Linked DNA regions of Collimonas fungivorans Ter331. The protein of the gene in region 1 binds, or shares a complex with, the protein of each later gene. Links are inferred from orthologs where the notes say so. Each region holds a gene or a part of one and is shown on either strand. Other genes may lie near its edges. The genes, in order: CFU_RS14980 and CFU_RS12550.

Region 1 (8,862 bases):
ATGGAAACTTGTTCGCCCCCCTCTGCACTGAATATCACCGGCCTGATACTGGCCGGCGGCCGCGGCACGCGCATGGGCGGGATCGACAAAGGCCTGGCCCTGCTCGACGGCCAGCCGATGGCGGCGCATGTCGTCGCGCGCCTGGCGCCGCAGGTGAACAGCCTGATCATCAACGCCAACCGCAACCAGGACAGCTACGCGGCGTTCGGCGCGCCGGTCTGGCCCGATGAGCAGCCTGGCTTCGCAGGCCCGCTAGCGGGCCTGCAGGCCGGCCTGCGCCACTGCGCTACGCCCTACCTGGCGACCGCCCCCTGCGACTCGCCCTACCTGCCGCATGACCTGGTGCAGCGCCTGGCGCAAGCACTGGCCAGCGCCGGCGCCGACCTGGCGGTGGCCTCCACCCGCGAAGGCAGCGACCAAGACATCTGGCCGCAGCCGGTATTCATGCTGCTGAAAACCGCTTTATTGACCGACCTCAATGACTACCTGCAGGGCGGCGGGCGTAAGATGGAAACCTGGTACCGCCGCCTCAACTATTGCGAAACGCTGTTTACCGATGCCGACGCCTTCCGTAACATCAATACCCGAGAACAGTTACTACAGCGATAATGCAAACGCAATGACCAACCTGAATATCCGTCCCGCCAAGCCATCCTTGTCCGAACTGACCAGCTGCCTGTCGGACTACGATCCGGACGCCATGCCGGTAAGGCAGGCGCAGGCCATCATCAGCGATTGCATCACGCCAGTCACTGCGATCGAAAAAGTGGCGCTGCGCAGCGCCCTCGACCGCGTGCTGGCCAGCGACATCATCTCGCCGATCGACGTCCCGGCGCACGACAACTCGGCCATGGACGGCTATGCCTTCAACTCGGCCGACCTGCGCAGCGATGCCGATACCGTGCTGGCGGTGGCCGGCACCGCCCACGCCGGCCGCGCCTACCTGGGAGCGGTCGCCAGCGGCCAGGCGGTGCGGATCATGACCGGCGCCCTGATGCCGGACGGGCTCGACACTGTCATCCCGCAAGAATTTGTCAGCCCCGGCAGCGCGGCAGGTTTCGTCACCATCCCGGCCGATGCCGTCAAACCCGGCGCAAATCGCCGCCTGGCCGGCGAAGACCTGAAAGCCGGCAGCGCCGCGATTGCCCAGGGCCGCATCCTGCGCCCCGCCGACCTCGGCTTGCTGGCCTCGCTCGGCATCGCCGAGATCCCGGTAAGGCGGCGTCTGCGCGTGGCGTTTTTCTCGACCGGCGACGAACTGCGCTCGGTGGGTGAAGTGCTGGATCCCGGCTGTGTTTACGATTCCAACCGCTACACCTTGTACGGCATGCTGCAGCGGCTGGGCTGCGACATCATCGACATGGGCGTGGTCGGCGACGATCCGCAGGCGCTGGAAAGCGCATTTCGCAGCGCTTGCGAGAATGCCGACGCCATCATCACTTCCGGCGGCGTCTCGGTCGGCGACGCCGACCACACCAAGCAGATGATGGCGCAGCTGGGCGACGTCGCCTTCTGGAAAATCGGCATGCGCCCGGGCCGTCCGCTAGCGTTCGGCAGCATTACGTCGGGCGGCAAGCAAGCGCTGTTCTTCGGCCTGCCCGGCAATCCGGTGGCGGTCATGGTGTCGTTTTACTTTTTCGCGCGCGAGGCTTTGCTGCAGCTGATGGGCGCGCAGGTCGCCCCGTTGCCGCTGATGCGCGCCACGGCGGCCGTCGCCATCCGCAAGCGCCCGGGACGCACCGAGTACCAGCGCGGCATCCTCAGCATGAACGACAGTCAGTGGAGCGTGCGCCCTACCGCCGCCCAAGGCTCAGGCATCTTGCGTTCGATGGCGGAAGCCAACTGCATGATCGTGCTGGCGCATGAACAGGGCGGCGTCGCCGCCGGCGATGCGGTCGAGGTGATCCTGTTCGATGGCCTGATCTAAGGACGCGCATGGAATTCCGCGCTGCCCATATCGAAGACGCCGACGCCATCACCGCGCTGATCCACTGCTTTGCACATGAATTCCTGGCCACGCCTGGCGGCAAGGGCGCCGAAGGTTTTTTCGAATCCGTCTCGGCAGCCGCCGTAAGAGGATATATTCCCGATCCGCGCTATCAGTACCACCTGGCTTTTGAAGACAACGTACTCGCGGGATTTATCGCACTGCGCGACCGCAGCCACCTGTGCCATCTGTTTGTCGCCCGGGATTTTCAACGCCGCGGTCTGGCCAGGCAGCTTTGGCAGACAGTGAAAACAGCAACCGCCGCGCTCGGGACCATCGACGCATTTACGGTCAACTCCTCGCCTTTCGCGCAGCCTGTCTATGAGCGCTTCGGCTTCGTCAAAACCGGCCCACAAGTTGAAATGCATGGCATATGCTTTGTGCCGATGCGTTTGTCCCTCAGCTAAAACGCTGAACAACGAAATACTCCGACGATCTCAAACCCTGCTGCGCGTCATCGCGGAGCTCACAATCGAGAGAGCGTGGCCTGATCACGCTCTCCTCCAAAATATTTTTGCAAACACTCGTTGAAAACCTGGTTATCGAGCGTAGCTTCGGCGAACAAGGTCATCGAGGATTGAAACTTCATGTAGTCGGGAAAACCGAAAATATCTTCTATCGAGCGCCCGTCCACACCCGCAACCAGCCGGCAGCATTCCCGCAGGCGCGGCCCCAGCAGCGGATGCTCAAGGTACGCCCGCGCTTCTCCAAGCGATGAGATCGCATACCTGGCCGCCGTGGCGCTGTGTCCCAGTCCTTCAATCTGAGGAAAAACAAACCACATCCAATGGCTCCGCTTGCTGCCCTGGCTCAATTCTTCGCGTACGATATCGAAGACCGGCTGGTGGGCCGCTACAAAGCGTTGCAGATTGTATTGATCGCTCACGTCTTTCTTCCATCGAAAGGAAAAACCCCATGATCTCTCATGTTTTTGTCGGCGTCGCCGATTTTCAGCGCGCGTTCGGCTTCTATTCCGCCATCATGGAAGTCCTGGAGCTGCAGCTCAAATTCTGCGACGCGGACAAACCGTGGGCGGCCTGGATGGCCAGCGGCAAGGCGCGCCCCCTGTTCATCATCGGCGCTCCCTATAGCGGCGCGGCCGCTGCCGGCAACGGCCAGATGATCGCTCTGCTCGCTCCGACGCGCACCGCCGTCGACAAAGCCTACGCTGCGGCCTTGCGCAACGGCGGATCCTGCGAAGGCGCGCCCGGGCTGCGCCTGGAATATCATCCGGATTATTACGGCGCCTATTTCCGCGATGCAGATGGCAACAAGCTTTGTGTCTGTTGCCACGACGCTGTGGCTTAAAGTTAAAAACCGTCGCGCGCGGTCTCCATGTCAAAGCAGGCCATCAATTCACATTGATGGCCTGCAAAAAATACTGCATTGATTTACGTCCGGCTGCTGTCTTCAGAACGTGGAGCACTGGAACAAGCCAGGATGCCCGAAGCAGGTGGTAGTTGCCGGGTAACGTTCGGTATTGTCTTTTGTGTCGAGCCGCAGCACGCAACTGCGCCATTCATTGCTATTGCTTTTATACCCCAGTCTTTCGCAAGCCGGGCCATAGATGCGCATCATCTGGTCGACGTCGCGCTGTGCCTGGGCGGCGCGTTCGGCATCCGTGGCGCAACCGGCCAGCATGGCGACCGCGGCCAAAATTATGAGCGTACGCATGATCAACTCCTTTTCTTTCGGGCCTGTTCAGCAAACTTCGGTTTTCTGTTTTCCGCAGGCAAATGTGCGGGTATCCAACACCCGGCGGCGCATGCTGTGCACATAGTATAGGACAGAGCTTATTGCTCCACTATTTCCAATCATGCATAGTTGCTACCAGATGTAACCGTCCCGATCCCGGCCGGCAAAAAATTCAGGATGCGGCTTGTTTAGTGAAATACTGCTTCAGCTTTCGTCGTCCGGCGCCAATTCCGGCTCTTTGCCCAGCAGCAGCTGTGCGGCATCGCTCGGCAAGGCCTCCACCGATTTCAGCTTGCGCGCCATCTGGCGGCTGCGCACTTCGGCCTGGTCGATATTCTTGGCGGCCCGTTCCAGGGTCAGCTTGGTGGCCGCCAGCACGTCGCCGAACTTGCCGAATTCGGTCTTTACCGCGCCCAGCACTTGCCATACTTCGGATGAACGCTTCTCCAGCGCCAGCGTCCTGAATCCCATCTGCAAGCTGTTCAGCAAGGCCGACAAGGTCGACGGCCCGGCGATGCTGATGCGGTGCACGCGCTGCAATTCGTCGGCGAGGCCGGAACGGCGCATGACTTCGGCGTACAGGCCTTCGGTCGGCAGGAACAGGATGGCGAAGTCGGTGGTCAGCGGCGGCGACAGGTATTTCTCGGCGATGGTCTTGGCTTCGCCGCGCACCGCGCGCTCCAGTTCGCGCGAGGCTACGGCTACGCCTTCGGCATCGGCGCGGTCGGCGGCCTCGGCCAGGCGCTCATACTGTTCTTTCGGGAACTTGGCGTCGATCGGCATCCACACCGGCGTGCCGCCGTCGTCGTTGCCGGGCAACTTGATGGCGAATTCGACCCGTTCGCCGCTGCCGGGAACGGTTTCCACATTCTTCGCGTATTGTTCCGGCGTCAGCACCTGCTCCAGCAGCATTTCCAGCTGTACTTCGCCCCAGGTGCCGCGCGTCTTGACGTTGGTCAGCACCCGCTTGAGGTCGCCGACGCCGATCGCCAGCTGCTGCATCTCGCCCAGGCCCTGGTGGACTTTTTCCAGGCGGTCGGAAACGATCTTGAACGACTCGCCCAGGCGCTGCTCCAGCGTTGCATGCAGTTTCTCATCCACGGTCTTGCGCATTTCTTCCAGGCGCAAGCCGTTGTCGTTTTGCAGGTCCTTGATCTTCGCTTCCAGCGTGGCGCGTACTTCCGCCATGCGCTGCGCATTCGATTCGGTCAGCGCCGCCAGCGTCTGGTTCAGCGTATCGCCGAAGCGCTGCAGCGACTGCGCCTGTTCCTCCCGATTGGTCTGCGCCTGCTGGTTCATCGCCAGCCGCATGCTGTCGAGCTGCTGGGCGTTGGTTTCGTTGAGCTTGACCAGTTGCTGGGCAAAAGTGTCGATCTGGTTGTTCTGCAAGGTGGCGACGCTGGTCATCTGCGCCGCCAGGGTCTGCTGCAGCTGGCCGAAACTGCTGCCCAGTTCCTGCCGCATGCCCTGGGCGCTGGTCTGCACCTCGCTGCGCAGTTCGCGCTGCTGGCGCTCGCCAATATCTTGTTGATGGCGCTGCAGGTCGTTTTGCAGCTGCGTCAGCTGTTGCGCGGGATCGGCGCCGCGCGAGCTGCGCAGGATGGCGATGATCTGCAGCACGATAAGAACGGCGGCGACGGCAAGCAGGATGAGCAGTTCGGTTGATGTCATGTATTCTTCGATAAGCTAAAAATGGATTGCGGTGAAATCACGGCTGGGCGTCTGCCTTGTTGCGCATCCAGTCCGCAGTCTGGAAGAAGGATGTCAGCAAATGCTCCTGCAGCCTTTCCTCCATGCCGACATCCTGCATCGCCAGCGCCATGCAGCGCAGCCACTGGTCGCGTTCCGGCGTCGCGATCGCATACGGCAAATGGCGCGCGCGCAGGCGCGGATGGCCGAAGCGTTCTATGTACAAATCGGGACCGCCGCTCCAGCCGGTCAGGAACCAGTAAAACTTGTCGCGCGAGCCGTCGAGCGTGGTCGGATGCAGGGCCCGGATCACGGAAAATTGCGGCTCCAGGTCCATCAGGTCGTAGAAACGGTCGACCAGTTCGCGCAGCTTGCCGGCGCCGCCTATCATGTCGTAGAGGCTGGCCTGCTGTTGCGCCGGCTCGCTGGCGGCAGTGGTGTGTTCTGTAGTCATAGGGAAGAATGGTAACGTAAGCCGCCATTATCCCCGAATTGACATAACCAGGCTCAGGCTTCGCGCAAGGTCTGCAACGGCGGCTGGTTCAATACATGGCGCAGGCCGACCCAGCCGCCGGCAAACGTGCAGGCGGCGCCGATCGCCATCCCCGCCAGCCATACCAGCGGGCTGAAGGTCCAGGTAAAGCTGAACACATAGTGCGCCAGGGCCCAGCCGGTTGCCGCCGCGCCGCTGGCCGCCAGGAAACCGGCCAGGCTGCCGATCAGGGCGAACTCTATCCATTGCGATTGCGACAACTGCTTGCGGGTGGCGCCCAGCGCGCGCAGCAGGCCGGCTTCGCGGGTGCGTTCGTCTTGCGAGCCGACCAGCGCCGCATACAGCACCAGCGCGCCGGACAGCAGGGTAAACAGGAAAAGGAATTCGACCGCCGCCACCACTTGGTCGATCACGCCCTGGATCTGCTTGATGACGCTGCCGATATCGACCACCGTCAGGTTGGGAAAATCGCGCGTCAGCTGGTTGCCGAAATTGATGTGCGCATCCGGCAAATTGAAAGCGGTGATCCAGGTTTGCGGCATCTCGGCCATCAGCTTGGGGTTAAGGATGACAAAAAAATTCACCCGCATCGAACCCCACTCCAGCTTGCGCAGGCTGGTGACCGGCGCCGTCACCAGCTGGCCGGCGATGTCGAACTGCAGCTTGTCGCCCAGTTTCAGGTTCAGGGTCTTGGCCAGGCCTTCTTCGACCGAGGCTTCGGGCCGGCTATCGTCAAACCAGCGGCCGGCGGTCAGCGTATTCTGCGCCGGCAGCTGGTTCATGGTGGACAGGTTGAATTCGCGGTCGACCAGCCGCTTGGCGCGGTCGTCCGGATAGGTATCGGCGGTGATCGGCTTGTCGTTGACCTGGGTCAGGCGGCCGCGGATCATCGGAAACAGCTGCGGCTGGGCGATGCCGGCCGCCTGCAGGCGTTGCGTGATGTCGGCGCGCTGGTCGTCCTGGATATTGATGACAAAACGATTTGGCGCGTCAGCCGGGGTAGCCTGGCGCCAGGCGCCGACCAGGTCGCCGCGGATCACCGTCAGCAGCAGCAAGGCCATCAAACCCAGCGACAAGGCGACGATCTGGACGACGGTGGCCACCGGCCGCCGCTGCAGCGCGGTCAGCGCAAAACGCCAGCTCGGATGTCGCGACAGGCCGCGCACATGGCGCGATCCCTTCAACGCCAGCCAGCCGAGCAAGGCGAACAGGCCGAAACCGCCCAGGAAGCCGAGCGCAGTCAGCAAGCCCAGCTTGATGTCGCCAGCCTGCCACAACAGCAGGCCGATAAATGTCAGCGTCCCGAGCCCATAAGTGGCCAGCACCAGCGCTTGCGGCGCATCCTGTTCGCGCCGGATCACGCGGTTATGCGGCACGTTGCGCAGCTGCAGGACCGGCGGCAAGGCAAAACCGACCAGCAGCAGCAAGCCGGTGACCAGGCCTTGCACCGCAGGCATCACGCTGGCGGGCGGCAAGTCGCTGGCGACAAACTTGCCCAGCAAATCCAGCAGCATGAAATGCGCGCCGAAACCCAGCGCGACGCCGATCAGGCTACCGGCCAGGCCGACCAGCAGGAATTCCAGCAAATACAGTTGCGTCACCTGGTTCTGCGTCAAGCCGAGACAGCGCAGCATGGCGCAGGCATCCAGGTGGCGCAACATGAAACGGCGCGCCGCCATCGCCACCGCGACCGCCGCCAGCAAAGCCGACAACAGGCCGACCAGCGACAGGAACTGCTGGCCGCGATCGAGCGTGGCGCGCATTTCAGGACGGCCGTTTTCCAGGCCTTCGATGCGCACACCCTTGAGGTTTTCGCGGCTGATGTCGCTTTCCACCCATTGCTGGAAATCCTGCACCTGCTGCGGTTCGCCCGCCAGCAGCAAACGGTAGATCACGCGCGAGCCGTCCTGCACCAGGTTGGTGGAGGCCAGGTCGGCCATGGACAGCATCACGCGCGGCGCGAAGTTGATGAAACCGCTGCCGCGGTCGGGCTCGATCATCAGGACTTTGGCTATCTTGAAAGTGCGGTCGCCCAGCTTGAGCGGATCGCCCACCGCCAGATTGAGCGCGGTCAACATGTTGGCGTCCAGCCATACCGTGCCTGCCGCCGGGATTTCCCGGGTAGTCACATCAGCGCCGCCCAGCTTGTCTGCGACCACCAGGCTGCCGCGCAGCGGATAGCCGGCGCTGACCGCCTTGAGCGAAGCCAGCTGCGACCTGGTGCTGTCGCCTTCGCCGGCGATGGCCATGCTGGGGAATACCACCGTGTCGGCCAGGGTCAGCCGGCGCCGTTGCGCCTCGCTGCGCCAGCCGGGGCTGATGCGCTGGTCGCCGGAAATCAGCAGGTCGGCGCCCAGCAGCTGGTGCGCATCGCGGCTCAGGCCGGCGCGCATCCTGTCTACAAAAAAACCGACCGCCGACAAGGAGGCGACGGCCACGATCAGTGCTATCAGCAAGAAACGTAATTCGCCCGCGCGCCAGTCGCGGCGGGTCATGCGTATGGACTGCAGAAAGATCATGTAGCAAGCCTTTGGAAAACCCAGCGCAGGCCGCGCCACAACTTGGGCAGCAGCCAGATCGCAAACAGGAAAAACAGGATCAGGAAGGCAAACAGCAGCCAGGGATGGAAAAACGCCGCCCACAGGCCGCCCAGCACGGTGGCGTCTTCGGCAAACGAAGCGGTCCAGTTGCTCAGCGGTTCCGGCGTGGTGTTGATCATGGCGCGGCTGCCGGCCTTGGTGGCATGGGCGCCCAGCGCAAACGTGCCGCCGATCAGCGCCGCGATCGTGGTCCAGGCCGGATCCATGTGGCCCATGGCGGCCACCGCCAGGATGGCGCCGGCCGGAATCCGGATAAAGGTGTGGACCGCGTCCCAGACCGAATCGAGGCCGGGAATCTTGTCGACCAGGAACTCGATGGCGCCCAGCAAACCGGTGACGCCTATCACCCAGGGCGATTCCAGCACCTGCAGCGCCTGCGGCAGGTCGATCCAGCCCAG
Region 2 (8,630 bases), 540 kb from region 1 along the record:
TGCGAAAGCACGGTGAGCATCGCAGTACCGAGATTGGGCCGCGCAGTAGGTTTTCGAGGTCAACTGAGATTTGTAAGCAGTTTTAGGAGTGGTAGTTCAGCTGGTTAGAATACCGGCCTGTCACGCCGGGGGTCGCGGGTTCGAGTCCCGTCCACTCCGCCAAAATACAAAAAAGGCGAACGAGAGTTCGCCTTTTTTCTTATGTACGTCCGGTTTGTAATGCAGCCTTCTTATTGCAGCCTTCCTTTTTGATCTTGATTGGCAGACCATGTTTGAATTTGTCCGTACCCATCAGCGCTTGATGCAGTTCTTGTTGCTGCTCTTGATCATCCCTTCGTTTGCACTGGTCGGGCTGCAAAGCTATAGCAGCTTTGGCGACGGCGCCAACACGGTGGCGAAAGTCGCCGGCCAGCCGATCACCCAGCAAGACTGGGATGCCGCCTTGCGCCAGCAGATGGACCGCATGCGCCAGGCGTTCGGCGACCGTTTCGACCCGAAGATGGTCGAGACGCCGCAAGCCAAGCAAGGCGTGCTGGACAACCTGATCGCGCAGCGCGTGCTGGTTGCCGCGGTCGGCAGCGAACATCTGTCGGTATCCGACCAGAGTTTGCAGCAAGCCATCATGGGCGTGCCGGAATTGCACGGCGCGGACGGCAAGTTCGACAACGAGCGCTACAAGGCCTTGCTGGCGGCGCAGGGCATGACGCCGACCATGTACGAGGCGCGCCTGCGCCAGGATATGGCGATGCAGCAACTGAACGGCGCGGTGCAGACCACGGCGTTTACGCCTAAAACGGTAGCCATGCGTTTGTCTGACATCAACGACCAGGAACGCGACGTGCAGGAACTGCTGTTCAAGACTGCCGACTATGCCGCGCAAGTGAAAGTCACTGACGCCATGCTGCAGGACTATTACGTCAGGAACGCCAAGGAATTCGAAATCCCCGAACAGATCAAGGCCGACTACGTCCTGCTCGACAGCGCCGCGGTTGCTGCCCAGGTAACGGTCAGCGATGCCGACATCAAATCCTATTATGACCAGAATGTCGCCCGCTATACGGTGCCGGAAGAACGCCGCGCCAGCCACATCCTGATCGCCGTGAAAAAAGATGCGCCGGCCGCCGAGCAAGCTGCCGCCAAGGCCAAGGCGGAAGGCCTGCTGGCCCAAGTGCGCAAGACGCCGGCCGATTTTGCGAAAATCGCCAAGGCGAATTCGCAGGATACCGCTTCCGGCGAGCTGGGCGGGGATCTCGGTTATTTCGGCGCCGGCAGCATGGTCAAGCCTTTCGAAGATGCGGCCAGCAAGCTGAAGCAGGGCGAGATCAGCGACCTGGTGCAATCCGATTTCGGTTATCACATCATCGAACTGACCGGCATCAAGCCAGCGGTGGTCAAGCCGCTGGACGAAGTCAAGGCGGATATCGGCGCCGAGATCAAGAAGCAGCTGGCAGCACGCAAATTCACGGAACTGGCGGAAGCTTTCAGCAACACGGTGTATGAACAGGCCGACAGCCTGAAGCCGGTTGCCGACAAGCTGCACCTGCAGATCCAGTCGGCCGCGAACCTCGGCCGCCAGCCGAATCCTGCCGCAGCCGCCGCTCCCTACAACAACCAGAAATTCCTGACTGCACTGTATTCCGACGAGTCGCTGAAGAACAAGCACAACACCGAAGCGGTCGAGATCGCGCCGAACACGTTTATCGCCGGCCATGTCACCGAATACAAGCCAGTGACCAAGCGTTCGTTTGAAGAGGTCAAGGCAATTATCACCGACAAGGTCACCCGCACGGAAGAAGCTGCACTGGCCAAGAAAGCCGGCGAAGAAAAGCTGGCTGCCTTGCGCGCGCAAGACAGCGGCAGCGGTTTCGGCGCAACGCAGACCGTGTCGCGGGTAAAGAACCAGGGCATCAATCCTGCCGGATTTGAGGCGGTGATGAAGGCCAATGTCAACAAGCTGCCTGCCTTTGTCGGCGTAGTGCTGCCGCAGCAGGGCTACGGCTTGTACCGGATCGCCAAGGTCGGCCAGCCGGCGGCGCAGGACCAGGCCCGGCGCACTGCCGAACAGCAGCAGATCACCGGCGTCCTGGCGCAACAGGAAATGCTGGCCTACGTGGACGTGCTGAAAGAGAAAGCCAAGGTCAAGATCCTGAAGCCGGTCGTGACCGCATCACCGGCTGACGACGGCACCAAGCAAAACTGACGCAGAACTGATTAGCCTGGCTGATCTGAAAAATGCCCATCCGGCGCAAGCGGGATGGGCATTTTTTTATTATTCTTCGCTCACGTCGCGCTGGTTCAGTTTCTGCAAGAGGCGGTGGTTGTCGTGGAAGATCGCCTTGAATGCGGCGATTTGTTCCCTCGACATTTCACGCGCGTCGCATGCTATTTGGCCAGCAAGGGCTTCAATCCGGTCCAGACATTGTTCAGCATGATCGGGTGGGCCTGGGCGACCGGATGGATGCGGTCGGCCTGGAACAGTTCCGGCTTGTCCGCCACACCGTCCAGCAGAAACGGAATCAGCGGCACCTTGTTTTGCTTGGCCAGCGTTGCATACAGCGAAAAGAATTTTTCGGTGTAGTCGCGGCCGTAGTTGGGCGGAATCCGCATGCCCACCAGCAAGACCTTGGCCTTGGCTTGCTGGGCCGCGCCGATCATTGCCCGCAGGTTGCTTTCGGTAGCGCTCAGCTGCAAGCCGCGCAGGGCGTCGTTGCCGCCCAGTTCGATGATGACGATATCCGGCCGGCGCTGCAGCAGGGCCGGCAGGCGCGTCTTGCCGCCGCTGCTGGTTTCGCCGCTAATGCTGGCGTTGACCACGCTGCCGTCGATATTTTCCGCTTTCAGGCGCTGCTGCAGCAAGGCGACCCAGCCGCTGCCGCGCGCCAGTCCGTATTCGGCGGAAAGGCTGTCGCCTAACACCAGTATCGATTTTGATGCAGAATAGGCATTGTTCGTCCATACTAGGCTGAGCAGGCCAAGCAGCAGGATGGCCAGCCGCAGGTGGCCGGCGATTTTACGGCGCCAGCCCTCGGTCAAGTTCTGAAAACCATTCCCCAACCCGGAGTCGATAATCTGCATGCATCAGTCCTCTTCTGTTAAACCTGCAACGGCCCCGGCCATAGACGTCCAGCGCTTGACCAAGCGGGTTGCCGACGCCAGCGGCGAGCTGGTAATTCTCGATGATATCAATTTTAACGTCCAGGGCGGCACTACGCTGGCGATTGTCGGCGCTTCCGGTTCCGGCAAGTCGACCTTGCTGGGCTTGCTGGCCGGCCTCGATACGCCGTCCTCGGGCACCGTGCATATCGACGGCAGCGATATCTTTGCCCTGGATGAAGACGGCCGGGCCGGCTTGCGCAAGGAAAAGCTCGGTTTTGTATTCCAGTCTTTCCAGTTGCTGAGCCATTTGAGCGCACTGGAAAACGTCATGCTGCCGCTCGAGCTGCGCGGCGACAAGGACGCGAAAGAGAAGGCGCAAGCCAAGCTGGAGCGGGTCGGCCTGGCGACGCGCTTGCAACACTATCCGAAATACCTGTCTGGCGGCGAGCAGCAGCGAGTGGCCCTGGCGCGCGCTTTCGTGACCGAGCCGCCGCTCTTGTTCGCCGACGAACCCACCGGCAGCCTCGATGCGGCTACCGGCGATGCGGTTATCCAGCTGATGTTCGACCTCAACCAGGAGCGCGGCTCAACCCTGGTGCTGGTGACGCACGATACCTCGATCGCCATGCAGTGCCGCCAGACCATCACGATCGCCGCCGGCCGCCTGTTGCGCCCGGGCGATACCACGGCTGCCGATGCACAGATATTCCAATAGCAAAGAAAAGAATCCGGAGGGTAGTGCATGTCGACATGGTTGTCAGTAACAAAAGCAGTGCTGCCGTATATCAGCGATATCATTTCCGTCGCGGCGCCGGTGTTCACCCGGCGCAAAGGAAATACGGAAGAGAGCCAGCTGCAGATCCTGCAGCAGCAGGTGAGCGAGCTGCAGGCGGCGTCGCTGCAGAATCTGGGCGACATCAAGGCGCTCGCCGAGCAGCTCCAGACCGCGCTGCCTTTGCTTGAACAGGAAATGCGGCAAGCAGCGCAGCAAGCCGATGCAAGATTGCGGCGCGCCAGCCTATTGTGCGGACTGGCGCTGGGCCTTAGTGCACTGGCCTTGGTGGTCGCCGTTGTGGCTTTGTCGAGCAGGGCCGCAGCCTAAGATAGGATGAAAGAATAATATGGATCGCTTGCAGTCAATGCGGGTATTTGCGAAGGTGGTGGAGCAAGGCAGCTTTGTCGCCGCGGCCCAGGTGCTGGACATGTCGAATGCGGTGGTCACGCGGCTGGTGGCCGATCTGGAAAACCATCTTGGGATCCGCCTGCTGCACCGTTCGACGCGCCGCATGGCGTTGACCGAGCCGGGCCAGGCCTACCTGGAGCGGGTGCGCCAGATCCTGGATGAAATCGACGAGGCGGAAGCCGCCGCTTCCGTATTGTCGACCAAGCCTGCAGGCACCTTGCACATCTATTCCCAGATCGGTTTCGGCCAGACCCAGCTGGCGCGCCTGCTGCCGCTGTATTCGAAACAGTATCCCGATGTGCGGCTGGACGTGACCTTGTCGGACCGCACCGTCGACCTGATCGAAGAGGGTTTCGACCTCGGCATCTTTTCAGTCAACCAGAAATTCGACGCCAGCATGGTGGCGCGCCAGCTTGGCATCGCCGAAGTGCTGCTGTGCGCCTCGCCGGCTTATATCGCCGAACATGGCGTGCCGCAGACGCCCGAGGAGCTGGCCCAGCATTCCTGCCTCAATTTTTCGATGGAACATTTGCGCCACCACTGGACTTTCCAGTCGGCCGAAGGCGCTTCGATTATTCCGATCACCAGCAAGGTCATGTCGAACAATACCGATTTGCTGCGCCAATGCTTGCTGGCGGGGATGGGCATCGCCATGCGCACCTCGTATACGCTGGGCGACGATATGGTGGCGGGACGGGTAGTGCGGGTGCTGCCCGACCACCAGATCAACAAGGTGGCGGTGCGCCTGGTCTACCCGAGCCGGCGCCTGCTGTCGGCCAAGGTGCGCAGTTTTGTCGATTTCATGATGGCGCAGTTTCCGCATCCGGATTGCGATCCGTGGCTGGCATCCTAGCCGTGGCTGGCATCCTAGATATCCGCCAGGCGCCGCAGTAAATTGGCTTCCAGCTGCCAATGGCGTCGCTCGGCGCTGCTCAAGGCTTCGGCCTGCAGTTCGGGCAGGTTCTTCTCCATCTGCGCCAGCAGGATTCTTTCAGCCAGGCGCAGGTCCATTTCAACCGGACCCAGGAACGCCACCACATCGCCGCGCTGTATCAGCAGGGTAGGGAAATTGTCGACATCCAGGTCGCCGACCAGCTCCGCCTGGTCTTCGATGTCGATCCAGACGAATTGCACTTGCGGGTGGCGTTGCGCCAGCGCCGTGAAATTAGCGAAATACTCCCGGCAGCTGCCGCACCAGGCTGCGCACAGGCAGGCTGCGACCCAGCCGTCGTCGGCCAGGGTGGCGGCAAGTTCCTGATGGTTGTCGTTATCGAGAGTGAGGATCAGCATTCGCGATATTTTACAGTGAGTGCGCCGGATTCTGCTTGAATACCCGTGGTTTCAGAGTTCGCGGGGTACTTGCGGCTGGATTGGTCCGCTCATTGGCCCACTCAATCGCGCGGAGTGCAGCCGAAGCAGCGTCGAGCGCGGTAAAATACGGCCCATGCAGACCATTCTTGCCATTGAAACATCTACCGAACTGGCCTCCGCCGCCTTGCTGCGCGACGGCCATGTGATTACCCGCGAATCGGCGGGCGTCCAGACTCATTCGCTTGCCATCCTGCCGATGGTGCAAGAGTTGCTGGCCGAGGCCGGCATCAGCCTGGCACAGTGCGATGCGCTGGCGTTCGGCGTCGGCCCCGGCTCCTTCACCGGCGTGCGCACCGCCTGCGGCATCGTGCAGGGACTGGCGTTCGGCGCCGACCTGCCGGTGCTGCCGGTGGTGACGCTGGCCGCCATGGCCCAGGCTTGCCGCGACCTGAATGGCGCCGGCGAAGTGCTGGCGGTGCTGGACGCGCGCATGGGCGAGGTCTACTGGGCCCAATATCGTTTCGCCGCCAATGCCTGGCAAGTGGTGGTCGAGCCGGTCCTGTCGGCGCCGTCGCAGGTAGCGCCTTTGCCGGTGCTGGGCGGCGTGCTGCAAGCCTGCGGCAACGGCCTGGCGGCCTACCCGGAAGCGTTTGCCGCGGCTCCGTACGCCGCCGCAGGCTTGCCGGCGGTGATGCCGAATGCGCGCCAGGTCGCTCAACTGGGCAGCGTGGCGCTGGCGCAGGGCGGCGGTTTGAGTGCGGTGGATGCGCAGCCTTTGTATTTGCGTAACAAGGTCGCGCTCACAACCGCCGAACGCGCCGCCAAGGTGAACACATGAACGCCAACGCCCAACCGAGGCCCGGCATGCGGCCGCTTGCATTTGCCGCCATGCGCATCGAAGACCTGGACGAAGTGGTGGCGATCGAAAAGGCCGTGTATTCGCATCCCTGGACCCATGGCAATTTTGTCGATTCGATCCAGAGCGGTTATCAATGCTGGGTACTGCGCGATGCGGAACAGGTACTGCTCGGCTATTTTTTCATGATGCAGGCGCTGGATGAAGCGCATCTGCTGAATATCAGCGTGCGCGAGGATGTGCAGCGGCAAGGCATCGGCAAGATGCTGCTCGACCAGGTGTGCATGCTGGCGCGCCGGCTGCAGATGCAATCGGTGCTGCTGGAAGTGCGGCCCTCGAATACGCGCGCGATTGCGATCTACCAGCGTTACGGTTTCGCCGAGATCGGCCGCCGCCGCGATTATTATCCGGCGGCTGGCGACAAGCGCGAAGAAGCCATCGTGATGAGGCTGCCTTTATGAGCGAGATGACCAGGCGTAGCGTTTTCCTCGACGAGATAGGCCTCGGCCCGCTGTGGCTGCGGCGCGATGGCGGCTTGGCGAGCGCCGAGCCGATCGAAGCCGACGACATGGCGCCCATGGAGGAAATTCCTGCAGCGGCACTGCACGGGCAACAGCCCGCACCGGTGGCGCATGCAGTGCAGGACAAGGCCGAGATCTCGGCCTGGGGCGACGACGAGCCCATATCCGCACCATCGGCAGCCGTCCATGCAGCGCAATCTCCGGCCGCCATGGACTGGACGCAATTGCAGGCGGCCGTGGCCGGCTGCACTGCTTGCGGACTTTGCCAGGGGCGCAAGAATACCGTGTTCGGCGTCGGCGACAGCAAGGCAAAATGGCTGTTTATCGGCGAGGGTCCGGGACGCAACGAGGATATCCAGGGCGAACCGTTTGTCGGCCCGGCCGGCAAGCTGCTCGACAATATCCTGCTGGCGATGGGCCTGAAGCGCGGCGACAACGCCTACATCGCGAATATCGTCAAATGCCGGCCCACCGACGGCACCGGCCGCGACCGTCCGCCGGCGGCAGACGAAGTGGCGGCTTGCATGCCGTATCTGCAGCGCCAGATCGAGCTGATACAGCCCACCATCCTGGTTGCGCTGGGCAAGACCGCAGCCTTGTCGCTGCTCGGGCTGGATGCGGCGACGCCGGTGTCGAAACTGCGCGGCACCGTACATCGCTACGCCGACCGTCCGCTGGTGGTGACTTATCACCCGGCTTACCTGCTGCGCCAGCTGGGCGACAAAGGCAAGGTCTGGAGCGACCTGTGCCTGGCCATGAGCGCCTATGCCAACGCTGCCGAATAACCCTGTAGTGCAGACCGACCTGCAGACCTGCCAGCAACAGTTTCACCAGCGCTGGAATCATCTGTCCGATCCTCACGTCAGGGCGTTGGCCTGGCTGCTGGATGCGCCCGACCTGCTGGATCCCCTGGCCGCGCAATGGCAGGGAAAGGTCGCCAGTTATGCCGACGCCGACCTGGCGGCATGGCTGGCCGAACTGGAGCAGACGCCGGAAAAACTGCAAGCCTTGCACCGCCATATCGACAGCCTGCCGTCGACCCGCCTCGGCCTGTATGCGGAGAAGCTGCTGGCGTTCTATTTCGAACAGCGCCGGATGCTGGTGGCGCACAGCGTGCAGGTGCGGGCCAGCAAGAACGACACGGTAGGCGAATTCGATTTCCTGCTGCGGCTTGACGGCGGCCTGGTCCACTGGGAGTTCGCGAGCAAGTTCTATTTACTGGAAACCAGCGGCGTCAGTCTGCAGGCGGATGATTTTATCGGCCGCGACATGGCTGACTCGCTGGGTTCGAAAATGCAAAAGCTTTTGCATCATCAGCTAGCCTTGTCGCAGCATCCGGCCTCCCAGCCGCACCTGAGCGAGGCAGTTGTTGCGGCGCAGGTGCTGATGAAGGGCTGGCTGTTTTACCAGGACCAACAGCATCCTGCTGCCGTGCCCGGTGTTTCTGCAAACGCTTGCCGCGGCTATTGGTGTACCTTGTCCGACTTGGTGCTGGATGAAACGACCGTATACCATCTCTTGCCTCGCCAGCGCTGGCTGGCGCCGGCCAAGGTGGCGCTTGCGGATGTATCGAGCCCGGCGCAAATGCGCGTTGCATTGTCGCAGCATTTTGCCGGCGATATGTCACCGGTGCTGCTGGTCTCTCTGCGGCCAGAAAGCGGCT

What was found.
Region 2: the proteins of CFU_RS14980 (region 1) and CFU_RS12550 are in contact, whole or in part, in a cryo-EM structure (PDB 9GE8), measured with the Escherichia coli proteins. The link is inferred for Collimonas fungivorans Ter331 from one-to-one orthologs.

The regions. Positions count from the first base shown.
Region 1 is NC_015856.1:3,427,748-3,436,609, forward strand. Bases 5,630-8,780 are described here. They hold CFU_RS14980 (ABC transporter permease), read right to left. Parts: upstream 8,381-8,780; coding sequence 5,879-8,380; downstream 5,630-5,878. Other genes in these bases: CFU_RS14975 (group II truncated hemoglobin), read right to left, coding at 5,630-5,762; CFU_RS14985 (DUF4126 domain-containing protein), read right to left, coding at 8,380-8,780. Also shown: molybdenum cofactor guanylyltransferase MobA, read left to right, coding at 1-609; gephyrin-like molybdotransferase Glp, read left to right, coding at 620-1,927; CFU_RS14950 (GNAT family N-acetyltransferase), read left to right, coding at 1,936-2,394; CFU_RS14955 (DUF1810 domain-containing protein), read right to left, coding at 2,454-2,873; CFU_RS14960 (VOC family protein), read left to right, coding at 2,903-3,295; CFU_RS14965 (hypothetical protein), read right to left, coding at 3,398-3,661; DNA recombination protein RmuC, read right to left, coding at 3,887-5,353; more of CFU_RS14975, read right to left, coding at 5,391-5,629; more of CFU_RS14985, read right to left, coding at 8,781-8,862.
Region 2 is NC_015856.1:2,891,819-2,900,448, reverse strand. The notes cover bases 2,024-4,942. They hold CFU_RS12550 (ABC transporter ATP-binding protein), read left to right. Parts: upstream 2,024-3,073; coding sequence 3,074-3,811; downstream 3,812-4,942. Other genes in these bases: CFU_RS12540 (LysR family transcriptional regulator), read left to right, coding at 4,218-4,942; CFU_RS12545 (hypothetical protein), read left to right, coding at 3,839-4,198; CFU_RS12555 (arylesterase), read right to left, coding at 2,383-3,075; CFU_RS12560 (SurA N-terminal domain-containing protein), read left to right, coding at 2,024-2,200. Outside these bases: more of CFU_RS12560, read left to right, coding at 269-2,023; more of CFU_RS12540, read left to right, coding at 4,943-5,132; CFU_RS12535 (thioredoxin family protein), read right to left, coding at 5,147-5,569; tRNA (adenosine(37)-N6)-threonylcarbamoyltransferase complex dimerization subunit type 1 TsaB, read left to right, coding at 5,724-6,428; rimI (ribosomal protein S18-alanine N-acetyltransferase), read left to right, coding at 6,425-6,907; CFU_RS12520 (uracil-DNA glycosylase), read left to right, coding at 6,904-7,752; CFU_RS12515 (DUF1853 family protein), read left to right, coding at 7,733-8,630.